Linked DNA regions of Methanocaldococcus jannaschii DSM 2661. The protein of the gene in region 2 binds, or shares a complex with, the protein of the main gene of each other region. Links are inferred from orthologs where the notes say so. Each region holds a gene or a part of one and is shown on either strand. Other genes may lie near its edges. The genes, in order: mcrC and MJ_RS00830.

Region 1 (8,021 bases), 610 kb from region 2 along the record:
TTAATCCAACTTTATATTCTAAATCCTCTACATAACTCTGTATTGATGAAACATTAGGTTTGTTTGAAACTTCAACACCCATTTTCTCACCTTATACAATTAGAACATTAAGATTCCCATAATTAGTAGCATTAAGAACAAACCAGTGGCAATTCCTTGAATCTTACCATTATAATATCCTGCCTGCCACTTTGCTAACAATCCATTATAGCACATTTCATTTCCAATTAATCTCATTCTACTCTCAATTATTGCCATTTCTGGTGTTATTGGTTTTATAACACCCTCTTCCTCTTCTCCTCCTCCTTTTCCTCCTTCTAACTCAATTATAAATGGGTCTTCGTCAATAGCTCCTGGGTCTTTACTTAAACACTCTTTTATTGCTTGTGTTATTTTACCAATATCTTCACAGTCAATTAAATCAACAACTTCAACTATCTGCCTTCTAAATCTTTCAACTGCTTCTTTATTCACGTTCTCTAAGAATGGTATGGCCCCTTTAGCTCCAATAATACCTCCATCGTCTCCAATGCCATTTTCCCATAATGCTTTAAAACACTGTCCAGTTATATGCCCTTGGACTTCTGAACCACAGAGAATCATAAACCTAATGTTTGGGTTTGATATATAGTTTGCTACAACCTTTTCAATACCCAAGTTTTCTGTGTGGCAAGGTCCTGCTATAGCAGCCCCTGCATCGATACATGCTTGCTCCAAACCGTGAGAACCTAAAGTTACAACTCCAACACAACTTTCCGGATTTCCAACAACATATTCACCAGAGACAATTGGCCATCCTGGTGCTGGTTCTCTTTTATTTGCCATAGACATCACCATAAAAATTTTTAAGAGATTTTTAGAATTTCACTCCCAATATTATCGCCAACAGTGCCATTATCCCAAGACCTATCCAAAATCCAAAGAATGCACTCTTAAAGTATCCTGATATTGCATAGACGCCATCTCTATTTGGGAATGAGTTTAATGGTGGATACCTTGGATCTAAAGAATGCTCATATGCATCTACCAATGTTTCCAATTTTTTAATTTGTTCTTCTATTGGAGAAACATCAACAAATAACAAATCTCCAAATCCTTTTGTAATTACTCCTGTTTCAACAGTATATACTAAAGGAATATTCTGGTCTATAAATACATAAGTTGCCATATTATCACCTTATTCCTCCTTCTTAGGAATCTCTGGAACGTGAAGAACTGCACAGGCATCTTTAAATGACATCTTAACAAACTTCACATAGACAATTGCCCATAATATTATTGAAACAATTATAGATACTATATCTAATTTAACTACTGAGAATACAAACCATGTTATAAAACCACAAGCAACTGCTAATGTTAATGTTCTCTTATGGCTTTCATTTGGACCCAAACATGCGTTAAATGGATGTAATATTGCCATACCCGCAGCAATAAATGCCAAGGCCATCATACCATTATTTAATGCATAATCAATGTATTTTTGTGGTTCTAAACTACCCACATAGGCAACAGTAAATCCTAATAAAGCCATGGCTCCTGCAATTGATAAAAATGTCATACTTCTAACCATAATTGGAATCTTCATACCTACTGGATTTACTGTTAATCTTCCAACGATATATCCAATAACTGCTGAAACTATCAATGTTATAATTGGAGCTACCAAATAAGGAAGATTGAAGTAATCAGGAATTAAAACACCTGCAACTGCCGCCAATGTTCCCATACCTAAACTTACCATACCAATGGACGGAACTCCTGTTCCAAGACCGTAAGCAGCTACTTTCCTAACAGTATTTGCTCCAGCAACACATGCTGCAGATGCCAATAAACCGCCAATTAACATTCCCAATCCATAAGGTGACAAAAAGTTTGCTAAATAGCATCCAACCAATGATAAAGCAATACCTACAGCAAATATTTGCTCTTCAGGATAAAGTTCAGCTGCATGACCTCCTCCACCATGTGACATAATTAATCACCCATTCTATATTGTTAAATTTATAAAACCATCAATACTGAAATTATACCAAACAATAATGAAGCTACTGTTGATGCAATAACTCCATTAGGCATTTTCTTGAATTTTGGGTCGTGGAATCCTTCAATAGTCCCTCCAATGTTATATGATGCTAAAACCGCATTGATAAAGAAGAAACCAACTGCTAACATCCCTGCAACTCCTGGATCTAAACCGAGTTTTCTTAAAGCAATGTATGCTAAAGCTCCACCAATTCCTCCTAAAGCCGCTCCTATTAAACCACTAACAAAACAAACAGTTGGAACTCCATGTCCTGTAGTCCCTGGAGTAACATAAGGTTTTTGTGGATCTTTAGTTATAGGATCAATTTCACACTTATCTGCAGCTGGAACAACCCCAACTCCAAATACATAAATTAATTGCCCAATTAACATCGTTACTCCGAGCATAATCATTGAACTTACAGCTCCAGAGATCATAATCAATGCCATTCCAATAGGTGATAAACCTACATTTGATGCCATTACTGCAGCACCCATCAATCCAGTAAAACCTGCCCCTGCTGCCAACTGTGTTGTTCCTGTTCCAACCCCTGTTGAGGTCGCCATAGCCGCTGGAGCCCCTCCAACAGGGATAAAATGAACACTTGCATTAATTATTGCCCCTGCAATAGTCATCTCAATTAATGGAACAATTGCGCTAACAATATCCATACATTATCACCTTTTATTTTGTGTATGGTCCATACTTATTTCTTGCAAAGACCTCAACCTTTCTATTTATTATTGCCAATATAGCTACGATTATCAAACCAATAACAATTGATATTATTGAAGCAGTTATTACACTTCCTCCCTGACCTCCTTTTAATATATCTCCCAAAACACCTCTCCAACCATCTAAAAATACAATTAAACCAAAGCATAAACCAGTTAAAACTCCTCCTAATCTTGAACAGAAGTATGAGGAGTCCATACCGTTTCTTAAACCATATTCTGCTTTAATGTCAATATCTCCATGGTTAGCAACTGGAACTCCTCCTCCAAATGGATATTTTTGATATTCTCTTTCAGCACCATAATGAACGTCTCCAGTTGATGAACCAATTGCACCAACAGTAATCCCAAATATCAATGCAATCAATGGCAGTGGGAATGGGTTTCCTAATATAGTGTTAGCTAAATAAGCCATTAAAACCATACAAAAGACTGCAATAAAACCATGTCCAACAATTGGGCCAAGATGGCTCATTACAACATCCCAATAAACTGGCTGACCAAAGTTCTTTGATTGACCCACAATTCTACCTAAATATGCTGAAATAGCATAAGCCCCATGAACAAAAGCAGCTACTCCTGCTCCTAAAATTAACGCTAAAATTGGGTTTAATCCCATTTGCATAATAGCATAAGCAACTGTCCCCGCAACTGCAACATACAAACCATAAGAAACTGGCTCCCCAGATATAGCCTTGTTAAAGTATCTGTGTATATTCCCCATCTGTGGAGCTAACTGAACCTGTGAGTTTGGGTTTGACTGAGACCCTACATCAGATTCCAAATCTTCTGCACATCCAGCAACTGTTGCCAATGCACCACTCAACGCTAAAGCCCCAAGGGCTATCAGTGTTGCATCCATCCTATCACCTCATTTTACATAAGACTTAGTTTTATTAGGTTAATATATAAGGTTTTCTATTTGATTCTGTTAAAATTCACTTAATTTTTATTTAACTTTTTTTTAGTTATAGGAATCCATCCAGAATATTAAAAACAATGTCAGAATTTAAGTTTTTGTATTTTACGTTTTAATATGCTTAACAATATCAACATAATAAAAAATTAAAAAATTTAGAATTTAGTGAGCTGGGATGATTGGATCTCTTTCTCCAGCTGGCTCGAATTCTCTTAAAGCACCTCTTGCAAACTCTTTTCTTGGATGTGTGAAGTCAAAGACTAATGATGGGTCTGCAAATGCAACCTTAATTAATGGGTTCAATGCAAATGCGTCTCCTCTTGCTGAGTGTGCAGCCTGTGTAATTCCAGCATATTCTCCTTGGTGACCAACGTTCATTGCGTAGTTTGGATAGTTAGGCCCTCTCAATTCTAATGGGGAACCTTCATCGTTTCTGAATGATAATGAGTTGGCTGCTCCACACTGGTCTTGTAAGTCATAACCATAGAATCCTAATCTGCTGTGGTATTCTTTGTGCAATATCTGGCTTAGATACCATCCGTTAACTCCAGCGTTTGAGTTTCCTGTAGCTAATGCAGTTGTAATACCTGCTGCAGCAGCTGTAACCCCTGCTCTTTGGGAACCTCCGAAGTGGTCTTCTAACAATGCTGGGAAGGTGTCATACTGCTCTAAACCATATAAAGTTACTTCAGTAGCAATATCTTCAACAACATCCATTGTTGGTTTTACGCTGTTGCATCCTCCATATTTCTTGGTTATGTAGTCATATCCGTAGTATGAGAAGTCATCCAAGATGTCATCTGTATAGGTTGCTGTAGCATACTGTGTAAATCCGACTCCTCCAGACATGTATCCTCCTAACCAGATTTGGTCATACAACATAGCCCCAGCAGCAACAACCTCTAATGACTGTTCAACTGGGTCATCTGAAACTCTTGATGTTTGAACAATATCTGCCAAGACTCCGAAGAAGATACCTCCTGGTTCATTTGGCCCTCTTGCTCTTCTTGCTGGCAAGAATGAAGCCATCTGAATGACATCAGCGTGCTTTGCAGCGTATGAGAAGTCAGCAATTGCTGCCTCCCCAGCACAGAGCTTGTAAGCTGTAATGAATGACATTCCAATCTGCATAGCACTCCATCTTGCTATTGTTCCCCCATCACAAACTCTACCGACTAATGTTGGAACTCTTGAAACTTGGTATGTTCTCTTACCGATTGCCTTCTTGATTTGTTCTGCCTGCTCTTCTGGGAACAACTTGTTAATGTCAATTAAGAACCTCTTGTCAATCTCATCTGCTAATTCGTCATCTCCAGTGAATATCTTAGCGTAACAGTCCCAGACTAATGCTGGGTGGACCTCAACCATGTGCTCCTGAACAACTGCTCCTCCTGGGAGAGCGTGGTTAATAGTTTCCATGTATTCATTAATTGTTTCTGGAGTAACCTCTACCCCCAATCTCTTTTCAAGAACAGCGTGAGCTGTATCCATCCCAACGATAACTGTTCTTCTTATGTCATCCCAGAACTGCTGCATTGCAGCGTTGTTCATGAAGTGTAAGTCATCCCCTTCAACAATTGCATCTGTATTTGAAACTTTGTAAGGCATTAATTTTCTCTGCCCCAATGGAACTCCAATATCTGGGTTGTAAAATGGAATTCCTCCTCTCTTCTCAATTAATTTTTGTGCTGCCTCAACGAATTCTCTTTTTCTTGCTGACTGTCTCCATCCGCCAAAGACATAGAACTTAGTGTATTTTTCTCTTGGGTCTTCTTCAAACTTTTCCTTTAATGCCTTTAAGAACAATCTTTTTTCAGCATCCATCGGGCTCACCTCTGTGAGGAATTTTGATTTTTATTTTTTATTTTTCTAAGTTATATTTTTGAGATTTATAATTTATTTTTGTAGTTTTAGTGGGAGAAAGTTATAAAGGTTAAATGGGCAAAGCCCAAATCTTAGAGTTTCTCGAAAACATCTTCTACTGGTAAGAACCCTCCTAAGGTTCTTGCTCTGTGGATTCTCTTAACAACTGTTAATAATTCTTCATCTTCTCTCATTGGGACTCCATCAATTCTGTAGATGGTTGTAATCTCTTTCAATTTCTCTTCTGGTAAAGGTTCTCCAACATCTACAGGCTCATCTAATGGTCTTCCAACCTGGTCTTTAACGTATAAAACGTGTCCTGTTTTCTCATCATAAACATATCTCTGGAGAGCATCGAACATTAAACCGTTTTCATCCAATCTTAATGAGTGTCCGTGGACAGTAGCTCCTCTAATACCAATTCTTGCAGGGTCAAAGAATGCTGTATCAATTAAGAAGTTCTTTGATAATGCTTCTAAGTCACTCTCTCTCATCTCAATAACTTGTCTTCCGGATAATGTTCCAGTATCTACTCCTCTAAATCTCCACATGTAAGTTCTTGCTCTGTCATATGGCTGAGCTGGAGCGAAGTACATTGAATCGGTAAATTGTATGTATCTAATTCTGTGACCTTCTTTAGCTCCATTTAATGGCTCAACTAAATCTCTTACATAGTCTTCTGGTAAATCCATCTCCTCTAATGGTGGGTGAACTGTTTTGTAATCCTCTCCTGGCTGTCTGTGACCCATTATCTTAACAACATCATCATCTGGAATGTCTCTCAACTTTTCTAACTGAACATCTGGATTCATGTGGTCTCTTCTATTTTGAGCAATTTTTGTTTGACCTGGGTAGAACTGTGGCTTGTATGCCATACAATCACCTCAATTTAGGTTTAAATGAAGTTTTATTTTTCTTATTACCTCATCAATTTTAGTTTGGGGACAAGATTCTCCCCTAATTACTCCAGTTACGATATCTACAACTGTCCCTTTGGTCTTAGGTTCTAAGGGCATGACATCCCTTGTCTTTATTCCATATTTAGCAAGGTCTTCCATATCCACAGGAGCTTGACAGACAATAATCGTTGGAATTTCAACGTATTTTAGGAGGAGACCCGCTTTATAGACGATATGGCTGATAACGTTTCCGAAATGAACAACACAGAGCTTATGTCTATTTATTTGCTCTGCCTCTTCTGGTTTGATACCAAAGGTTGAACCCAGAGCTCCTCTCGGAGCATCATGTGGTATTCCTGAACCAGCATTTAAAACCAGAACGCTTGTTTGAATCCCTGCTTCCCTTATTCCATAAGTTATCTCACAGACAGGTTTTGTTATATGCCTCCTTCCTGGTGACATCGCTACAACTACCACATCATTTTTTAATGCCTCTGCAAATGTCCCTCTCTGTGCTAATCCTCCCCCTTCTCCTAAACCCATCACTGACCTACAATCCACAATTTGTTCCCTTCTCCCTACTGGCATACTATTCCTCTTTTTCTTCTTTTTCTACAACTGTAACAGAGTTTGCCATTCTACTTCTTGGATCAACCATTCCTATCAATCTTCTGTCCATCTCATTTATTAGGAAGACCCCATCTTCACCATATTTTATATAGTCGGTAACTGTTGGTCTGTCTTTTAAGAATTTCCCGACTCTTAAGTTGTAGCCAAATGGGAACATTTCTTTGCAGATTTCATCTAATTTATCCAACTCACTGTCATCACTGAGAGTTATCCAGAATCTCCCTGCCATCACTGTTAGCTCTACTGGAACTCCTTTAACATGTATTATCTTCCTCTCTGTGTGATTCACTGGCAAACCTCTTGCAGGCCCATAAGTGATAACTTTAGGGAGGGGCTGACCGTGGATTACAACTCTCTCCACGGTCTTCAAGTCATAAATTTTATTGAGAAATTTTTCAGTTGTGGAGGCTTTCAAATACCTATGTGGGAAGATTTCAACTTCAATCATAAACAATCACTTAAAGTTTTAGATTTTGTCCTTAACTTCTAATGCTCCTTTTATGACATACTTCAATGGCTCTCTGAATTCATCAATTGCACTGAAGACAGTTCCAACTAATGCTGATGTTCTCTCTGGTGAGAACATCTGTGTTCCAGCGTCTAAACACATTGCAGCTGCAACTGGCGGGATAGCAAATCCTTTTGAGTGTCTTGTAACGATGTGGTTTCCGTTGAAGATACCTGGCCCTCCTCCTCCGTAAATTGAGTGACTGAAGAATGAGAATCCAACTGCTGTACCTTCTGCTCTACCGAAGTCAACTCCTGGTAATCCTGTTTCGTATTCTAAGATGTCGTTGTAGTATAAGATTGTTGATGCAATGTTCTGTGCTGCTCTTGCAGCCCCACAGTTTACTATAGCAGCTGCAACTAAACCAGCTGCAGCGTAAGCGTTCCACTTAGCAACATCAACTGGTTTGTATAACTTAAATCCTGATGGTAATGTTTTGTCT
Region 2 (8,131 bases):
CTGTGGAAACCTGGCCCCTTCGGCGGTGGGGATTCTCACCCCACTTTGCTGTTACTACTGCCGGGATTCTCGTTCCCACGGGGTCCACCCGACCTCACGGCCGAGCTTCTACCCCCGCGGGACGCCCCCCTACCGGATGGCTTTTCAGCCCCCCCGGGTCTCGGCGGCCGGCTTAGCCCCCGTTATCTTCGGGGCCCCTGACCTCGACGGGTGAGCTGTTACGCACTCTTTAAAGGATGGCTGCTTCTAAGCCAACCTCCCCGCTGTCTTAGGCCAGGGACTCCCTTCTCATTTACACTTAGCCGGCACTTAGGGGCCTTAACCCGGGTCCGGGTTGTTCCCCTCTCGGACATACGGCTTACCCGTATGCCCTCACTCGGGGGCTACGGCGATGACGGGTTCGGAGTTTGACAGGGTGCCGAGGCTCTCGCCCCCTAAACACCCTATCCGTGGCTCTACCCCGCCATCTACCTAACCCCCGGCTAACCTGCGAGTTATTTCGGGGGGAACCAGCTATCTCCGGGCTCGATTGGCTTTTCACCCCTAGACCGGGGTCAGAGGAGCACTTTGCGCGGTAACACCCCTGCGGGCCTCCACCCCTCTGGCGAGGGGCTTCACCCTACCCCGGCCTAGATCGCCCGGTTTCGGGTCGTACGGGTGTGACTCCGGGCCCATTAAGACCCCGCCCCTCACCCATAAGGGCTGCGGGCATGTCGGTTTCCCTACGCCTCCGGGGTTGAACCCCTTAGGCTCGCCACACCCGTACACTCCCCGGCCCGTTTTTCGAAACGGACGGCACGACCCCGGCATGCCACCCCTCGTACTCCTCCCTCGCGGGAGTTTCCTTCGGGGTGGTTACCTTTCGGGCCGTGCCATTCCGTACCCACCTGGTTTCAGGCTCTTTTCACCCCCCGCAAGGGGTGCTTTTCAGCTTTCCCTCACGGTACTAGTTCGCTATCGGTCTCGGGACGTATTTAGGGTTGGAAGCCTAATGTCTCCCAGCTTCCCGCGCGATATCCAACGCGCGGTACTCAGGGACACCCCAAGACCCCCAACTGGTTACGCCTACGGGGCTTTCACCCTCTATGGCGCCCCATTCCAGGGGACTTCGGCTTCCCAGTGGGGGTCTGTATTGGGGGCCCTGCAACTCCACATCTCCCTACCCTTACGGGTAGGGATTCGGTTTGCCCTGTGCCGGTTTCGGTCGCCCCTACTCCCGGCATCCCTGTTGGTTTCTTTTCCTGCGGGTACTCGGATGCTTCTTTTCCCCGCGTTCCCGCTCCCTAACGGGAGCGCCCCAAATGGGGCAGGAAGTCCCATTCGGGGATCCCGGGTTCCACGGCTGCCTGCGCCTCCCCCGGGCTTATCGCAGCTTGCCACGCCCTTCCTCGGCGCCCCGAGCCGAGCCATCCACCAGGTGGGCTGGTGGCCCGGCAGAGTATCCAGATTTCACCGGGATGTGGAAGCCTATGCATGGCCCTCATGTTTTTACGGGACTTTCGCAGTTTGTAATATTTATAAGGTAGTGAGATGCTGAAAGCATCAATTACCAAATAAAAATTATTTCCTGCGAAAGTCCCGTATCAGGCCCTTCACCTGCAACTCTTTGGAGTTGCAGGCTGCATATATAGTGGACCCGGTGGGATTTGAACCCACGGCCTCCGGCTTGCAAGGCCGGCGCTCTCCCAGCTGAGCTACGGGCCCACTTTCCCTATGAGGCAAGCCCACGACTGGTTTGGTGCCCCGCAGCAACCAGCGCTTTTTTCTCAGGAGGTGATCCAGCCGCAGTTCCCCTACGGCTACCTTGTTACGACTTCGCCCCCCTCGCTGAACCCAAGTTCGACCCTGCCCTTGCGGACAGGGCCTCACTTGGGCTCAACTCGGGTGGCGTGACGGGCGGTGTGTGCAAGGAGCAGGGACGCATTCACCGCGCCATGGTGAGGCGCGATTACTACGGATTCCGGCTTCACGAGGGCGAGTTACAGCCCTCGATCCGGACTACGACCGGGTTTAGGGGATTCGCTCCCCCTTTCGGGGTCGCGTCCCATTGTCCCGGCCATTGTAGCCCGCGTGTAGCCCAGGGGATTCGGGGCATGCGGACCTGTCGTTGCCCGCACCTTCCTCCGGCTTAGCGCCGGCGGTCCCCCATGAGTGCCCTCCTCCCGGAGGAGGAGGTAGCAACATGGGGCACGGGTCTCGCTCGTTACCTGACTTAACAGGACGCCTCACGGTACGAGCTGACGACGGCCATGCACCACCTCTCGGCGCGTCTGGCAAGGTCGTCAACCTGGCCTTCATCCTGCCGTCGCCCCTGGTAAGATGCCCGGCGTTGAATCCAATTAAACCGCAGGCTCCACCCGTTGTAGTGCTCCCCCGCCAATTCCTTTAAGTTTCAGTCTTGCGACCGTACTCCCCAGGCGGCGGACTTAACGGCTTCCCTTCGGCACCGCGTCGGCCCGAAGCCGACGCGACACCTAGTCCGCAGAGTTTACAGCCAGGACTACCCGGGTATCTAATCCGGTTTGCTCCCCTGGCCTTCGTCCCTCACCGTCGGACCCGTTCCAGCCGGGCGCCTTCGCCACAGGTGGTCCCCCAGGGATCAACGCATTTCACCGCTACCCCTGGGGTACCCCCGGCCTCTCCCGGTCCCAAGCCCGGCAGTATCTCTGCCAGCCCTGCGGTTGAGCCGCAGATTTAAGCAGAGACTTACCGGGCCGGCTACGGACGCTTTAGGCCCAATAACAGTGGCCACCACTTGGGCCGCCGGTATTACCGCGGCTGCTGGCACCGGACTTGCCCAGCCCTTATTCCCGGAGCTGTTTACACTCCGGAAAAGCCCACGCAGGGCGTGGGCACTCGGGGTCCCCCCGTCGCGCTTTCGCGCATTGCGGAGGTTTCGCGCCTGCTGCGCCCCGTAGGCCTGGACCCGTGTCTCAGTGTCCATCTCCGGGCTCCCCCTCTCAGGGCCCGTACGGATCGTAGGCTTGGTGGGCCGTTACCCCACCAACTACCTAATCCGCCGCAGCCCCATCCTCGGGCAGCTTACGCCTTTCGGGGAGGGATCATTCCAGACCTCCTCCCCTATGGGGGATTAGCCTCAGTTTCCCGAGGTTATCCCCCACCCGAGGGTAGGTTAGCCACGTGTTACTGAGCCGTGCGCCGGTGCTCCCCGAAGGGAGCCCCTTGACTCGCATGGCTTAGTCGGACCCCGATAGCAGTGGCCTCCGGCAGGATCAACCGGAATTAAGTGGGAGGTACGGTCGCAAGAAAGGATAAACCTTTCTTGCGGCTGGTTGCTGCGGGGTTTCACCACCAGTCGTGGGCTTGCCTCAGCCCCAACCCCTCCGGATTGGGGACGCATCCCTCAAGTGCATCCTATAACGAGAGGTTGTTATATGCAACGTTTTTAGGAATAGAACAATAATTTGAATAAATTATTAATACATGCTATGAGAGAAGATTATTGTAATAGGACTTTCGCAGGAATAAATTTTTTATTGCGTATTGACACCCTCTGGGTGTCTAAGTTCCAAATTCAATATATAAATTGCGAAAGTCCTATTATAAAATATTTGGAGCGTGGGATACATGGATGAAGTTAATATTAAAGTTGGAGATTATGTGGTTTATATAAATACTGGAACAAAAGGAAGAGTTGTAGATATAAGAAAAGACGAAAATGGAGACATTTGGGTTGTGTTAGATAACAATTTAATGTATAGACCGCACCTATTGAGAGTTATCGATAAGTCGAAGATAACAGAAAGAAAAGAAGATATTGATGAAGTCGTTAAGAAATTAGAAAAAGAAGAATTAGAAGAAGGAAAATTAATAGACCTGGATTTAGGAGATGCTTGTGGGGCTGGATAAATCATTATTATTTTCCTTTTATTTTTTAAATTTTTTAAATTTTTATAAACTTGTATTGGTGATTTAATGCTCTCCGACTATGAGGAGTTTTTAAGATTAGAGAAGGCAAGAAAAATTATCTTAGAAATATTAAATGAAAAGGGTAGAGATGCATTGTATGACTTAAGTGGATTGTCAGGAGGGTTTTTAATAGATGAAAAAGATAAAGCTTTATTAAATACCTACATTGGGTCATCTTACTTTGCAGAGAAGGTTAATGAATATGGGCTTAAACATTTAGGTGGAGATGAGAATGATAAATGTGTTGGTTTTAATAGAACATCATCGGCAATTTTAGCCACTATATTGGCATTAAAACCAAAAAAAGTTATCCACTATCTACCAGAACTTCCAGGACATCCATCAATAGAGAGAAGTTGTAAAATTGTTAATGCTAAGTATTTTGAATCTGATAAAGTAGGAGAGATTTTAAATAAAATAGATAAAGATACTCTAGTTATTATCACTGGTTCAACAATGGATTTGAAAGTTATTGAACTTGAAAACTTTAAAAAAGTTATTAATACAGCTAAAAATAAAGAAGCTATTGTCTTTGTTGATGATGCCTCTGGAGCGAGAGTTAGGTTGTTATTTAATCAACCTCCAGCATTAAAATTGGGAGCTGATTTGGTAGTTACAAGCACAGATAAGCTTATGGAAGGACCGAGGGGAGGTTTATTAGCTGGAAAAAAGGAACTTGTTGATAAGATATATATTGAAGGCACTAAGTTTGGCTTAGAAGCTCAGCCCCCTTTATTGGCTGGTATATATAGAGCTTTAAAAAACTTTAACTTAGAAAGAATTAGAAAAGCATTTGAAAGGGCTAAAAACTTTGATTTATCTAAGATTGAAAAATTAAACAAAGAGCTTAAGGCAATAGATGATAATATAAATATTGTTTATGAAAGAACACCAACGGGATTTGTAATAAAAAGAGTTTATAAAGATGACACTATAAATATTAAAAAACTCATTGAGATTGGGTTTAATTTGTTAAAAAATTATGGAATTATAACTATAACCGTGGCAGGTATGCCTGGGGCAAGTAAAAGTTTAAGGATTGATTTAACATCAAGGGATGCTGAAAGGATTGATGATAATTATATAATAAAGGCAATAGTTGAATCAATAAAAATGGCTTTTAAATCTTAAAAAGTTTAAAGTTCCTTTATATCACTAATTGTGGTTAAATATTTTTATAACTCTTTAAATCCATAGGGGAAGCCCCTATTGGGATACCCGAGCGGGGCTTCACTTCGTTCAGCCCCACTTTAATGAGAGTATTTAGGATATATGAGTTTAAATCTCCTTATAACTCTTTAAATCTGAAAATCTAACAACTTCATGCATTGCCTTTAACTCAATAGGTATTTCATTCTCTTTCAATAACACTAAGGGATTTATTCCCCCCATTGTTACAACTCCACACATGTCTTTATTCACGCCAATACCATAAAGTTCATTGTTTGGCTCTCCTATAGCTTTAATACCATTCCAATTTAATTTCTTTAAAACTTCTTCTAATTTCTCTCTTGCAACTCTATGCACTTCCCTAAATCCTGCCAAAAATGTTTTTTCACAATCAACAAAATTAAAGAAAACTTCATGAGGGTCTAATGACGAACCATCATAACCAATTATATCAATAAACCTCTCCTTATCTTCAGTTATCTCCAAAATCCCCCCATATTTTGGTATGAGAGGAACTGAGTTTCTTAAAAATATTCCATCTAAGGTTACAGCACAGATTGTTTGAATTTTTATCCTATCATTTTCTTCAACAATTCCAAATCTGTCGGATATGCCTAAACCTTTTTTATATGCCTCTTTTAGTATATCAAATGCCTCATCAAGGTATTTTTTATCGATAAATGCAGTATTTACTATAACATCTCCATCAGCTTCATCTATATCATAGGTTACCTTTGCCATTGCATTGAACATTTTTGATAAAGCGGTTTTTATTCTTATATTTGCCTTCTTTGTTACTATATCCCTTGGATTCTTTTTAAGCTTATGGAGAGATTCTAATCTAACAATTGATGACATTGGACAAATTTCAACGCAGTAGTTGTTTTCAACAAATGGAGCTATTGGTGTTAGACCTCCAATTAAAGCGACTCCCACCTTATCATCTCCAACATCTAATCCTAAAACATTTTCTGTCCCATAACTAATAATACATTTTAATTCATCTATCTCCAATATAGTCTCAAATCTCTCCAAAAACTCAACTCCAAAGTATCTAAAGTTTGCTGGTAAATAACCCTCCCCATTCTCTATAATACCCATAACATCTGTTTCTTTCTTCTCAATAAATGCTCTCAATGGGTCTATAGATGTAGATTTGTAATCTATAATTTCTTTAAATTCTACTGGTTTTCCATCCTCATATTTAACAACTCCAGCACATACATGGAGTGGAAAAATGCCATTTTGTAGTAGGATATTATCAAAGTTTAATGAGCAGAGGGTATTTATTTCCACGAATTTTTCCCTATCTATAATTCCAACTCTATCCCCAACAGCCAAACCAGACTCATAGACACTTTTTATTATTTTTAACACATCATTAAAGTCTGCATAAACCTGACATCTGTTGATAACTACATATCCAAACCTATAGTTGGCAGATATTGTTTTTTCCAATATATTCGAGTAAATACTCCCCAGTCTATAAGATATATTAGCTTTCTCCAACTCCTCTAAACCTCTCTCAGTTATAACCCTTCCAGCATAACCAACTTTTTTTGTTAATTTCATCCCATCCAATAACTTTAAATGATATCTCACAGCCCTCTCTCCAATTTTATAACCCCTCTTATTAAGTTCTTTAGCTATAATTTTAGCCCCTACAGGCTCTTTTGATTTAGATAAAATATCTAAAATTTCTATTAACTTCCTATCAAGGTCTGCCATTATTATCACCTAAAAAATAATTATTAAAAAAAAGAATAATAAAAATTTATTTATCTAATCTCTCTTTCAATAACTCAATGACTCTCTTTGGATCTGCCCTTCCCCTTGTTAATCTCATTACTTGCCCCATTAAGAAGTTCAATGCCTCTTTTTTACCATTTAGATAATCTTCAACTGCCTTTGGATTGTTTTTAATAGCTTCCTCAACCGCTTTAACTAAAGCGTCTTCATCTCTAATAACTGTTAATCCAAGCTCCTCAACGAGTTCTTTAGGCATCTTCTTTCCTCTATTTATAACCAACAAATCAACAATCTCTTTAGCTATTTTTTGAGATATAACCCCCTCTTTAATTAGCTTTATTAATTCAACTATATGCTCTGCCTTAACCCCACTCTCATACAAATCTACTTTGTGATACTGTAAAGACCTCCTCAACTCATTTCTAATCCATGTAACTGCCAAATCAACATTTTCCTTATTAACACCTAAGGATTTAACAACTTCCTCAAACATTTCAGCCATATCTAAGTCAGAAACTAATACCTTAGCATCCTCTTCATCAATACCATACTCTTCAACAAATCTTTTCTTCTTAGCTAATGGTGTTTCTGGCATTTTTTCCTCTATTTCCTTAACCCATTTTTCAGAGATGACTATTGGCTGAATGTCTGGGTCTGGAATATATCTGTAATCTTCAGCAGTCTCTTTACTTCTCATTGCCTTAGTTATCATCTGACTTTCTAAGAATGCTCTTGTTTCTCTTTTAACCTCTCCCCCTCTTTTAATAATGTTTTTCTGTCTGATTAGTTCATATTTTAGAACTTTATAAACCCCTTTAATTGAATTGACGTTTTTAACCTCAACCCTATTTCCTTGGACTCCCATATATTCAATGGAAATATTTACATCAGCCCTCATTGTTCCTTCTCCTCTTAAACAGCCAAGGTATCTGAATAATGTCATCAATTGCTTTAAAAATTCTCTTGCTTCTTCTGGGCTTTTTATATCTGGCTTTGTAACAATCTCAATTAGTGGGGTTCCGCTTCTGTTATAATCAACAATTCCAAAACTTGGGTTGTACTGCCCAGGGTCTTCCTCTAAATGAACCTCATGTATTCCAATACCCATAAACTCTCCATCTACTCCAATAGGGGTTGAAGTTCTCTGATAACCGCTCGGTAAATCTGGATAATCATAATGCTTTCTTTGGAAGTAAATATCTTCATCAACAACTATTTTACAACCAAGCATCTTTGCAACCATTATTGCAACTTCCACTGCCTTTTTATTTGGTGGGAGTGG

The links.
Region 1: the proteins of MJ_RS00830 (region 2) and mcrC are in contact, whole or in part, in a cryo-EM structure (PDB 8S7X), measured with the Methanococcus maripaludis proteins. The link is inferred for Methanocaldococcus jannaschii DSM 2661 from one-to-one orthologs. Residues at the interface, in WP_011169945.1 of Methanococcus maripaludis: Tyr18, Asn20, Thr21, Thr23, Glu31, Lys33, Trp38, Leu40, Asp44, Ile45, Tyr46, Tyr47, Arg48, Leu51; in WP_011171501.1 of Methanococcus maripaludis: Asp143, Met144, Glu145, Ala148, Ala149, Thr154, Lys155, Asn156, Val157, Met158, Pro159, Leu160.

The regions. Positions count from the first base shown.
Region 1 is NC_000909.1:769,304-777,324, reverse strand. What follows is about bases 5,229-8,021. They hold mcrC (methyl-coenzyme M reductase I operon protein C), read right to left. Parts: upstream 7,030-8,021; coding sequence 6,427-7,029; downstream 5,229-6,426. Other genes in these bases: mcrB (coenzyme-B sulfoethylthiotransferase subunit beta), read right to left, coding at 7,538-8,021; mcrD (methyl-coenzyme M reductase operon protein D), read right to left, coding at 7,031-7,519; mcrG (coenzyme-B sulfoethylthiotransferase subunit gamma), read right to left, coding at 5,635-6,417; mcrA (coenzyme-B sulfoethylthiotransferase subunit alpha), read right to left, coding at 5,229-5,503. Outside these bases: MJ_RS04570 (tetrahydromethanopterin S-methyltransferase subunit F), read right to left, coding at 1-82; mtrA (tetrahydromethanopterin S-methyltransferase subunit A), read right to left, coding at 100-825; MJ_RS04560 (tetrahydromethanopterin S-methyltransferase subunit B), read right to left, coding at 857-1,168; tetrahydromethanopterin S-methyltransferase subunit MtrC, read right to left, coding at 1,178-1,975; mtrD (tetrahydromethanopterin S-methyltransferase subunit D), read right to left, coding at 2,005-2,697; mtrE (tetrahydromethanopterin S-methyltransferase subunit E), read right to left, coding at 2,711-3,622; more of mcrA, read right to left, coding at 3,842-5,228.
Region 2 is NC_000909.1:156,216-164,346, forward strand. Bases 2,327-5,229 are described here. They hold MJ_RS00830 (DUF2098 domain-containing protein), read left to right. Parts: upstream 2,327-3,588; coding sequence 3,589-3,870; downstream 3,871-5,229. Other genes in these bases: MJ_RS00835 (TIGR03576 family pyridoxal phosphate-dependent enzyme), read left to right, coding at 3,937-5,061; MJ_RS00840 (DUF128 domain-containing protein), read right to left, coding at 5,209-5,229. Also shown: more of MJ_RS00840, read right to left, coding at 5,230-6,828; Asp-tRNA(Asn)/Glu-tRNA(Gln) amidotransferase subunit GatB, read right to left, coding at 6,875-8,131.